2 regions of the Streptococcus sp. 20925_1_22 genome follow, and region 1 is predicted to be linked to the other one. Evidence: riboswitches for the same ligand, from Rfam matches in the RefSeq annotation. Region 1 holds a riboswitch; the other holds the start of a gene.
What was found. Region 1 has a riboswitch for preQ1 ahead of O3621_RS01380 (QueT transporter family protein). Riboswitches for the same ligand answer to the same signal wherever they lie in the genome.
Positions count from the first base shown of each region.

Region 2: linked by a shared signal. The riboswitch ahead of O3621_RS07810 (nucleoside hydrolase) and the one ahead of O3621_RS01380 (QueT transporter family protein) in region 1 are both predicted to bind preQ1.

Region 1 is NZ_JAPVYE010000001.1:263,617-269,242, forward strand. Features, by position in the region: partial or broken gene O3621_RS01360 (hypothetical protein) at 1-717, shown strand, start outside; gene O3621_RS01365 (MarR family winged helix-turn-helix transcriptional regulator) at 847-1,296, shown strand; gene O3621_RS01370 (B3/4 domain-containing protein) at 1,314-2,021, shown strand; gene O3621_RS01375 (GtrA family protein) at 2,093-2,533, opposite strand; PreQ1 riboswitch class II at 2,562-2,698, shown strand; gene O3621_RS01380 (QueT transporter family protein) at 2,696-3,211, shown strand; gene ligA (NAD-dependent DNA ligase LigA) at 3,317-5,275, shown strand; gene O3621_RS01390 (diacylglycerol kinase family lipid kinase) at 5,285-5,626, shown strand, end outside.
Region 2 is NZ_JAPVYE010000005.1:15,637-21,262, forward strand. Features, by position in the region: gene whiA (DNA-binding protein WhiA) at 24-935, opposite strand; gene O3621_RS07795 (YvcK family protein) at 932-1,909, opposite strand; gene rapZ (RNase adapter RapZ) at 1,906-2,796, opposite strand; gene O3621_RS07805 (RidA family protein) at 2,851-3,231, opposite strand; PreQ1 riboswitch class I at 3,365-3,409, shown strand; gene O3621_RS07810 (nucleoside hydrolase) at 3,530-4,501, shown strand; gene O3621_RS07815 (ECF transporter S component) at 4,515-5,066, shown strand; gene O3621_RS07820 (hypothetical protein) at 5,154-5,315, opposite strand; gene obgE (GTPase ObgE) at 5,327-5,626, opposite strand, start outside.

The sequences.
Region 1 (5,626 bases):
GACTCCGGATATTTCGTCAATAGTTACATGAAGCTCAAAGCTAATCCCAATCTATTGAATAAAGATGAATTTAATCGAAATATTCCTCAAAAAGGGGAATATTGGAAGTTGGCAGTCTACAAATTCCAGAATAAAAAATTAAAAAAGAGAGAATTTGATGTTTTTGAAATGGTTCGTAACTACGACCCTGATTTGATTCCGATAAAAATACGTTCACATATTATAGCGGACTCAAACGCTCAAAAGTATTATGCAGTAATCTATTTAAGAAAGAAGTCAACTGCTAAAGAAAAGGCATATTGTATTGATCTAGATGAAGGGAGAATTGTTTCAGATAAGGGAATTAATCCATATAGAGATCTTCCTAATAATTTTACGACCTCCACTAATTTTGCTGAACGTATGGAAAAAAGAGGTGTCGCGCTTCATTTAACATGGATGTCTATGGAAAGTTCTTATTCAGAAAAACAATTTGAGAATTCACTTCTATCAAGTAAATATCCCAAAATATACAAAATTATGCAAGGTGAGGATGCTCGTATTACTTTCTTAAATAAAGAAACCGATGTTGAATTAGTAAAAAACGTAACTGAACTCTTCTTTCCGCCAGGGACTAATGTATTTGAGAACGTGACTATCCCAGCTAAATATTCAGTAGATGGGCAGGAACATGTCATTAATTCAGCGGAAGAATTACAAAAATACTATAAGGAATGAGAAAACTAGAAAAAGATATTTTTGCCAATTTTAAAGAGGATTTTCCTCTTTTTTCTTTTTATTTAATTTTATTGCATTTGCAATAAAATGTGATATAATATGTTTAAATAAAATTTTAAAGGAGGGGATATGTCAGTATTGCGGGAAATTGGGATTATCGCCCGAGCTTTGGATTCCATTGCTAATATTGAGTTCCGTGACATAGAGCTGGCACGGGGGCAATATCTTTATCTGGTTCGAATCGCGGAGAATCCAGGGATCATTCAAGAGGTGCTGTCGGAGCTTCTCAAGGTGGATCGCTCAACGGTTGCCCGTTCTGTTAAGAAGCTAGAGGCCAAGGGCTTGGTGCAGCAGAAGGCAGCCAAGGACAACAAGAAGAACAAGGAATGGTTTGTGACGGAAAAAGGAGAAAAACTTTATCCTTTTATCCTAGCTGAAAATGACTATTCTGAAGAGACGTCCTTGCAGGGCTTTTCTCAGGCGGAAGTTCAAGCCTTGGAGGAAATGCTGGTCCGAGTGCGTGAAAACATCACAGGTAACTGGGAAGCCGTCAAAAAAGGACAAAAAAGAAACTATTAAGATTGAAGAGGTAGAATATGAAAGTTACAGTTGAACATGAGTTTTGGCAAGTATTTCCGGAAGCTCAGATTAGTATTTTAGTGGTCAAAGGGCTGGATAATAGTGTGGATGAAAGTAAGGACCCATATTTCAAATCCCTGCTGGATAAGGGATCAAAGCAAGCTGGGGACTTTATCCCAGACGAGAACTTCACTCAAAATGAAGTCATTCAGGAGTGGCGGCAGGCTTTCAGCAAATTCAAGACCAAGAAAGGAGCACGATCCTCTATCGAAGCCCTGCTCAAGCGGGTTAGTCAGGGGCGGGAATTTCATCCAATCAATCCTTTGGTCGATATCTACAACAGTGTCTCGCTGTCTTATGCGGTTCCATGTGGCGGTGAGGATTTGGATAAAATTGTCGGAGGTCTTCATCTAGGAAAAGCCAAGGGTGGCGAAGCCTTTTTCCCGCTGGGAGCTGAGAGTGACGCGCCGGCTCTGCCAGAAGAAATCATCTACTATGATGAAGAGGGGGCTGTCTGCCGTTGCCTTAACTGGCGAGAAGCCCAGCGGACTATGTTAACAGAGGAGACCAAGGATGCCATCTTGGTCATTGAGGCCATCAATGAAGAGCAAGCAGCGCGTGCCCAAGCAGCTATGACAGAACTCCATACTCTGATTGAGGAGTATTTTGGTGTCAAAGGTGAAATCACTCATCTGACGCTTGACAATCCAAGCTTGGAAATCTGAGACTAAAAAAATCTGGATCAGATAATTCTGGTCCAGATTTGATATTTTTAAGGTTGAAGTGTCATAGTCAATTAGTTTTTCTTGTTTTCAAAGATGAAGAGTTTACTGAAAACATAGTTGAGAACAATAATAAGTACTTGAGAAAAAAGTGACTCGATAGAGTTGATAAGATTGCGGTTATTGTTGACAAATTGCCCGATAATATTAGGATAAGTATCCACTAATAATTTTGCAAGAACGATGTCTAGCAAAAGAGTGCCAGAACGCGCCAGAGCAAATTTAAAAAGTCGCTTTTGCCAACCTTTGCGCTGCTGTTTAAAGACAATGGTATCATTTGTGATAAAGGCAAAAAGAACTGCTGTGACATTAGCAGTAATAGTGGCAAATAATGTCTGTCCCGCAAGAGCGAAGATAAGAAGACGAGTGGTCATATAAACAAGGGTAGCTGCCACACCAAAGAAGAGATAGGACAGAACCTCATTGTCAAAGAATTTTTTGATTAAAGTTTTCATAAAGATAGTCTATCATATTTCTAGGATTTATGCTATACTAGTTGGGTTGCCAAATCTGTGGGGGAATCAACTAATGATGCTCCTCTCATGTGACGCAACCCTTGGCGCTTAGCTTCTTTCGCCAAGCATATTACACGCGGTAAAGCCGCTAAAGGAGAAAACATGAAACAAGAAAAACTGACAGTTCGTGATTTGGCTCAGATTGCCATTGTCGCTGCCATTTATGTAGCTCTTACGATTACTCCGCCTTTAAATGCCATTAGCTATGGTGCTTACCAGTTCAGAATTTCTGAAATGATGAACTTTATGGCTTTTTATAATCGGAAATATATCATGGGAGTGACTATTGGCTGTATGATTGCCAATCTCTATAGTTTTGGAATCGTCGATGTCTTTGTTGGCGGCGGATCCACCTTAGTCTTCCTGTCACTGGGTGTCTACCTTTTCAGTCGCTATAAGAATCAATATCTGATTAAAGGCTTGATTCGTTTGGATCATTTCTATTTTGCAGTTTTATTCTCTATTTCGATGGTGACCATTGCTGCAGAGTTACACTTCTTGCAAGGTCTGCCATTCTTCCTGACTTGGTTTACAACAGCCATTGGAGAGTTTGCTTCCTTGACTGCTGGAGCTATCATTATTAATCAGATTGCGAAAAGGATTGATTTGACAAAATAAGACAGCAGAGAGCGGAATTTCCGCTCTTTTCATATCCTCTTGTTTTTTAGGAAGAATTCGGAACAAATAGAGGAAGATTTTGTGTATTTGTGATAAAATAGAAGTATGAAAGAAAGAATGTCAGAATTAGTAGAATTGCTCAACCGATATGCCCATGAATATTATACGGCAGACAGGCCAAGTGTATCGGACAGCGAGTATGACAGACTCTATCGTGAGTTAGCGGAGTTAGAAGAAAAGTACCCAACCGATATCCTACCTGATAGCCCAACGCATCGGGTGGGTGGGAAGATTTTAGAAGGATTTGAAAAATATCCACATCAGTATCCTCTCTTTAGTTTGCAGGATGCTTTTTCACGTGAAGAATTACTAGCCTTTGACCAGCGAGTTCGTAAGGAGTTTCCTCAGGTCTCTTATCTTTGTGAGCTCAAGATTGACGGGCTCTCTATTTCCCTGACCTATGAAAAGGGAATTTTGGTAGCAGGAGCGACTCGGGGGGACGGCTCTGTTGGTGAAAACATCACTGAAAATCTCAAGCGGGTCAAGGATATTCCTCTGACCTTGAAAGAGCCGCTGGACATTACCGTTCGAGGAGAGTGCTACATGCCTAAGGCTTCCTTTGATGCGGTCAATCAGCTGCGGCAGGAGAACGGTGAGCCTGAGTTTGCCAATCCCCGCAATGCGGCAGCGGGAACCTTGCGCCAGCTGGACACAGCAGTTGTGGCCAAGCGCAATCTAGCAACCTTCCTCTACCAAGAAGCTAGTCCGACTCAGGTTGGCAGCCAAGAAGAAGTCTTAAACAAGCTGGCAGATTTGGACTTCTCAGTCAATCCTACTCATATTCTGGCGGACTCTATTGAATCAGTTTGGGAGTTTATCGAAAAGATCGCTGAGGAGCGGGATAGCCTGCCTTATGAAATTGACGGTATTGTCATCAAGGTTAATGACTTGGCGGTGCAAGAGGAGCTTGGCTTTACTGTCAAGGCACCTAAGTGGGCCATCGCCTATAAATTTCCGGCTGAGGAAAAGGAAGCTCAGCTTCTGTCTGTGGACTGGACAGTGGGGCGGACGGGAGTTGTGACTCCGACAGCTAATCTGACGCCAGTGCAGCTAGCGGGAACGACTGTCAGCCGAGCAACTTTGCACAATGTGGACTATATTGCGGAGAAGGATATTCGTCAGAAAGACACAGTTATAGTCTATAAGGCGGGAGATATTATTCCTGCTGTCTTGCGAGTGGTTGAGTCCAAGCGTGTCTCAGAGGAGACTCTGGAAATACCAAGTCACTGTCCGAGCTGTGAGAGTGAGCTAGTGCACTTTGAAGATGAAGTCGCTCTGCGCTGCATCAACCCTCTCTGTCCGGCCCAGATCAAGGAGGGCTTGATTCACTTTGCCAGCCGGGATGCCATGAACATTACTGGCCTTGGTCCAGCAGTGGTAGAGAAGCTCTTTGCTCAAAATCTAGTCAAGGATGTGGCTGGAATCTATCGGCTGACGGTAGAAAATTTACTAGAACTAGAAAACTTTAAGGAAAAATCAGCAAATAAATTGTATACTGCTATTCAAGCTTCCAAGGAAAACTCGGCTGAACGTCTCTTGTTCGGCTTGGGGATTCGCCATGTGGGAAGTAAGGCCAGTCGGATTTTGCTGGAGAAATTCCATGATATTCCTAAGCTGTCTCAGGCCAGCCAAGAAGAGATTGCGGCTATTGACAGTCTTGGAACTGTGATTGCCCAAAGCCTGCATACCTATTTTGAGCAGGAAGGCTCTCAGATTCTTTTGGCGGAGCTGCAGGAAGCAGGTGTGAATCTAGACTATCTGGGGCAAAAGGCAGCGGCTGATGCAGCCCTATCAGGTATGACGGTTGTTTTGACTGGTAAATTACAAAAATTGACACGCAATCAAGCTAAAGAAAAATTGCAGAGTCTGGGTGCTAATGTTTCTGGATCTGTTTCTAAAAAAACGGATTTGGTAGTGGCTGGCCAAGATGCCGGCAGCAAGCTGGACAAGGCTCAGGAGTTAGGAATTGAAATTCGGGATGAAGATTGGCTTGATAGCTTATGAGGCTGAAGTATGAAGGATAAGATTAAACGAGCACGATTGATTTATAACCCGACTTCGGGACAGGAAATTATTAAGAAAAATATTGCGGAAGTTTTGGATGTCTTGGAGGATGTGGGCTATGAAACCAGCGCCTACCAAACTACTCCAGCGCCTCTTTCTGCTCAAAAAGAAGCTGAAAGAGCAGCAAAAGCAGGATTTGATTTGATTATTGCGGCAGGCGGCGACGGTACCATCAATGAGGTAGTTAATGGCGTGGCGAATCTGGATGAACGGCCTAAATTGGCCTTTATCCCAACTGGCACAACCAACGATTATGCGCGTGCTCTGAAGATTCCCATGGGAGACCCAGTA
Region 2 (5,626 bases), on a different contig from region 1:
GCCGAGCTCAAGCTCAGCAGCTTTTATAATTCATCTGCGATTTTATTGATTTTCCTCAAGCGATGATTGACACCGCTCTTAGTCAGAGGTCGGCTCAGACTATCAGCTAGCTGCTGGATGGAGTAGTCCGGATGCTGAATACGAAGTTGAGCTACCTCCTGCAGGTCTACAGGTAAACTCTCAATGCCGATATTATCGCTGATTTTGGCAATATTGTTGATGGTTTTCATACTGGCTGTGACCGTACGGGCGATGTTCGCTGTCTCCGCATTATTGGCACGGTTGAGGTCGTTGCGCGCTTCCCGCATGAGCTTAAGAGACTCAAACTCAGCCATGGCTTCCATAGCCCCGATGACAATGAGAAAATCCATGATATCTTCAGCCCGCTGCAGATAAGTGACAGCCCCCTTCTTGCGCTCAATGGTCTTGGCATCCAGCAGAAAACGGCGCATCAAGGCAGCCAAATCCTCAGCATGATCCAGATAAACGGACAGAATTTCCAGCTGGTACTTACCTGAGTCTGGCTCCCGCATGCTACCATTTGAGAGAAAGGCTCCTCGTAGATAGGCTCGACTGGCTTCGTCATCTGACAAAATGGCCTGGTCAATCCCAGCCTCGATACCAAAAAAGGAGTCAGCCAAGTGCAGGTCAGAAAGGATTTCTTCCACTTTCTGATCCAGAAATACTGTATAAACGCGATTCTTGCGCAAGTTGGTCTTCTGATGGTGGCGGATTTCTGACTTGACCTGATAGAGGTCCGATAGCAACTCATAGAGATGGCGGGCAATCTTGGCATTTTCTGTTGTGACAGACAGGGTCAAACCACTGCTGGCCAAGCCCAGACTGCCAGACATCTTGATCATGGCTGACAGCTCATTTTTATCTCTGTTTGCCAGACTCAACAGTTCTTCTTTTACTTTTACTGTAAAGCTCATTTGCGTACCTGTATAATCTGCATCAATTCGTCAACAACCAACTCACCATCATGGAAAGCTCCGCCATTTTCCAAACGCAGAAAATTCGAAGAAATAACGCGCGGAACCTGCTCTTGCAACCCTTGAAAATCATGCTCCACCTGTACCAGATATTCGTCAAACTGGTTACTGTCCATGTACTCATGAGGGACAGGTTCGATATTGACCAAGACTGTATCTACAAACTTCCTGCCTAAATGACGGTGCAGGACTTGGACGTGGTCGCTGTCCGAAAAATGCTCTGTTTCGCCACGCTGGGTCATGATATTGCAGACATAGGCCACTTCTGCCTTGGTGTCTAGAAGAGCCTGGCCGATTTCCTCGATAACGAGATTAGGCAAGATAGAGGTAAATAGCGAACCTGGTCCCAGAACCACCATATCGCTCTCAAGGATACTTTCAACCACCTTTTTACTGGCAGCAGGCTTCTTGTCATCATAGGTATTGGTCACATAGACCCGCTCAATCATCCCACTCTTACTGGTCAGATTGCTTTCACCGACAACTTCCGTCCCATCTGCAAACACAGCATGCAGAGTTAGGGGGGTGTCGCTAGAAGGGTAAATTTTTCCTGTCGTATGGAAGAACTTGGTCAAAAGCTGCATGGCATTATAGGTTGAGCCCTGCATTTCAGAAATACCGGCAATAATCAGATTGCCCAAGGGATGCCCCGCTAGAACACCATCTCCTTCCGCAAAGCGATACTGGAAGACCTTCTCATAGAACTTTGGCATGTCGGACATGGCTACTAAGACATTTCGCAAATCACCCGGCGGTGTCAGCTGCTGGATGTTTTTCCTCAGCTCACCAGAACTGCCTCCATCATCTGCTACTGTGACAATGGCTGTAATCTCTACGTCCTTTTTACGCAGGCTGTCTAAAATAACTGAAATTCCTGTTCCACCGCCGATGACTGTAATTCGTGGCTTTCTCATGAGCGATTCACCGTTTCTTTCCGACGGTTTTTGTCGCGGTGACTAGCATTGACCGGCCAATTTTTAGCCAAATCATCCGCTAAGCGCTGAGCAAAGGCTACACTGCGGTGCTGACCGCCCGTACAGCCCACAGCAATAGTCAGGATAGACTTGCCTTCCTTTTGATAGCCCGGCAAGATTGGCTCAATCAAGCCCAGCAGATGCTGGTAAAATTCTTCTGACTCTGCATGGTTCATGACATAGTCAAAGACATCCTTGTCCAAGCCTGTCTGATTACGCAGCTCAGGTTTATAGTAGGGATTAGGCAGAAAGCGCACATCAAAGACCAAGTCTGCATCCAAAGGCAGACCATATTTGAAACCAAAACTCATGACCTCAATGCGGAAACTGTGCATCTCGTCCTGATTTGAAAATTGCTCAGAGATGGTCTTTCTGAGCTCCCGTGGTGTCAAATCAGTTGTGTCCACAACATTTTGACTGAGATTTTTCAGAGGGGCCAAGAGCTCACGCTCCAGCTTAATCCCATCTAAAATCCGGCCATCAGCTGCCAGCGGATGGCTACGACGCGTTTCCTTGTAACGAGCCACTAACTCCTTATCCGCCGCATCTAGGAAAAGAATCTTAAAATCAATGTTCTCGTTTTGCTCTAAATCATCCAAAACGTTCTGGATTTGCAAAAAGAAGGAACGGCTCCGCATATCGACAACCAGAGCCAATTTATCATTGTCCGTGGTCCCTTCGACCAACTGCAAGAACTTTGGCACCAGAGTTGGCGGCATATTGTCAATGGTAAAATAACCTAAGTCTTCAAAGGACTGGATGGCTACGGTTTTCCCCGCCCCGCTCATTCCAGTCACAATGACAAGCTGAATTTTCTTCTCAGACATAATAATCCTTTCATCAGATAGAATTCGTCAAAAAGCTCTTTTCCCTGCTCTTTTTTAGAGAATCTCGGCAATAACCTCAATCTCAATCTTCACATCCTTAGGTAGGCGAGCCACTTCTACTGCCGAGCGAGCTGGAAATGCTTCTGTAAAGGCTGTTTTGTAAACTTCATTAAAGGCCACAAAATCATTGATATCACTCAAGAAGCAAGTAGCCTTGACCACATGGTCAAAGTCTGTTCCAGCGGCTTCCAAAATGGCTGAAACATTTTTCAGCACCTGCTGAGTCTGCTCTTCAATAGTTGTCCCAATGATTTCTCCAGTTTCAGGAGACAGAGGAATCTGCCCACTCGCAAACAAAAGATTGCCTACAATTTTTCCTTGAACATAAGGTCCAATCGCTGCTGGTGCTTTATCTGTATGAATCGTTTTTGCCATAATTATCACTTCTCCTACTTATTTTTTTCATTATACCATAAAAAGATGGGGGTGGCCATGTTAGGCTTACTCCCATTGACTTTTTCCTTATTTTTATTTATGATAGAAAAAACAGAGAAATCAAAACCTCGGTTTTGGACTGGTTCGAAAACTTCCCAGAATAAAAAACTAAGTGCCTTTATATTGTATATAAAATGTCTTGCGCATAGTTTTTTTGCTGTCTCCTCGATTAATCAGACAGTTAAGAGGTTGGGACCGATTGTCTCAACCTCATTTTTATATAGGCAAAGGAGAACTCATGAAAAGAAAAGTCATTATCGACTGCGACCCTGGTATAGATGATAGTCTAGCCCTAATCTATGCCATTCAACATCCCAATCTAGAAGTAGTAGCACTGACCATCGTCGCTGGAAATGTCCCAGTAGACCTTGGTGTTGAAAATGCCTTTAAAATATTAGAAAGACTGAATCGGTTAGATATCCCAGTCTATGCAGGGGCAGACAAGCCCCTAGTCCGCGATTTCGTTTCAGCTCAAGATACCCACGGTATGGATGGTTTAGGCGAGAGCAGAATCAATCGAACAAGCAATTGTCAGCCCCAGCCTCAGAAAGCCTCTGAATTTTTGGCTACCTATTTCCAGAAGACTCAGGACACTTCCCTAATAGCCTTGGGACCATTGACTAATCTAGCAATGGCAATAAAGCAACATCCCCAAATTGGAAAACATATCAAACGCTTTGTCAGCATGGGCGGCAGCTACAAATCTCATGGCAACTGCTCACCTGTAGCCGAGTATAACTACTGGTGTGACCCACACGCCGCTCAATTTGTCTATCAAAAGTTAGGCCGAAAAATTGAGATGGTGGGACTGGATGTCACACGCTCCATTGTCTTGACTCCCAATCTATTAGAGTACATGCGTTTCCTGCAGCCAGAAGTAGCTGAATTTGTCGGCCGTATCACACGTTTCTACTGGGACTTCCACTGGGAATACGAGCATATCATCGGCTGTGTTATCAATGATCCGCTGGCTATTGCTCATTTTCTGCATGAAGACCTTTGTACGGGCTTTGTCTCCTATGTCGAAGTCGTGACCGAAGGCATTGCTCTTGGACAGACCGTGGTTGATGCTTATGACTTCTATCATCAACCAGCCAATGCCTATATTGCAACTCAAGTCAGTCCCTCACTCTTCTTCCAAGAATTCTTAGCTATCCTCCTGAATCAGCCTAAGGAAACGATTGCTCGAGACCTATCATCACTTTTATGAGGAAAATTTTATCATGAAAAAATCAACACCCCTTATCCTAAGCTTCTTGTCTATCTGTATCACTCTTAACTACGTGGGAGCTAATATTGCACTATTTCTGAAATTGCCTATCTATCTAGATACCTTTGGAACGATTCTGGCTAGCTTGACTTTAGGGCCTCTAGCTGGAGCTGGCGTTGCCTTTCTCAGCGCCCTCATCGGCTGGATGACAACCGATATCTTTTCTCTCTACTACTCGCCAGTCGCTATCATCATTGCTCTTTCAGCAGCTTGGTTTTTTAAAGAAAAAGGAAGCTTAAAGTTCAGTCTTCTCTGGAAAACCCTTTTGGTAGCCCTTCCGGGTACCCTAGTAGCCTCTGCAATCACTGTCATGCTTTTCGGAGGCATAACATCCAGCGGATCCAGTCTCATCGTCCAAGCCCTGCGGGGAATGGGAGTCAACCCCGTCCTTAGTATCGTCCTCGTCCAAATACTGACTGATTATGCAGACAAGCTTATCGTTCTATGTGTCTGCCTAGCTGCTCTCCCTCGAATAAAAGCAGTCAGTCCTAAAATCTTTGCTTAAAACAAAGGTTAATTACCTTAACGAATACATCTTTGGCGCAAAAAAAGCAGCTGAGTAGAATTATTTCCTACTCAGCTGCTTTTTATCTTATTCCTCTTCCTCTTTCGCTAATGCTTCTCTTTCCAGACGCAGCTTACGCTTGGGATTCAGTTTGTTAAAGAGCTCTTCTAGCTTTTCTGCATTCCAAACGTCGGCTGCAGAGACAAAATTTCCATTTTCATCTCGGAAGGATATTGGTTTATCACCCATTGCAAGCCTCCTTAGTCAACGAATTCAAACTCAAACTTGCCGATGCGAACCAGATCGCCATCCTTGGCTCCGCGAGCACGAAGTGCTTCATCAACGCCCATACCACGTAGCTGACGGGCAAATTTCATAACTGCCTCATCACGGTCAAAGTTGGTCATATTAAAGAGTTTCTCAAGCTTGTCACCCGACAGCACCCAAGTCGCATCATCATCACGAGAGATTTCAAAGGCTGGTGCTTCTTCGTCAAAGCCATAGTAAGCTTCTTCTTCCATTTCAGACTCATCGTAAAGCAAGAACTCTGGCGTCTTATC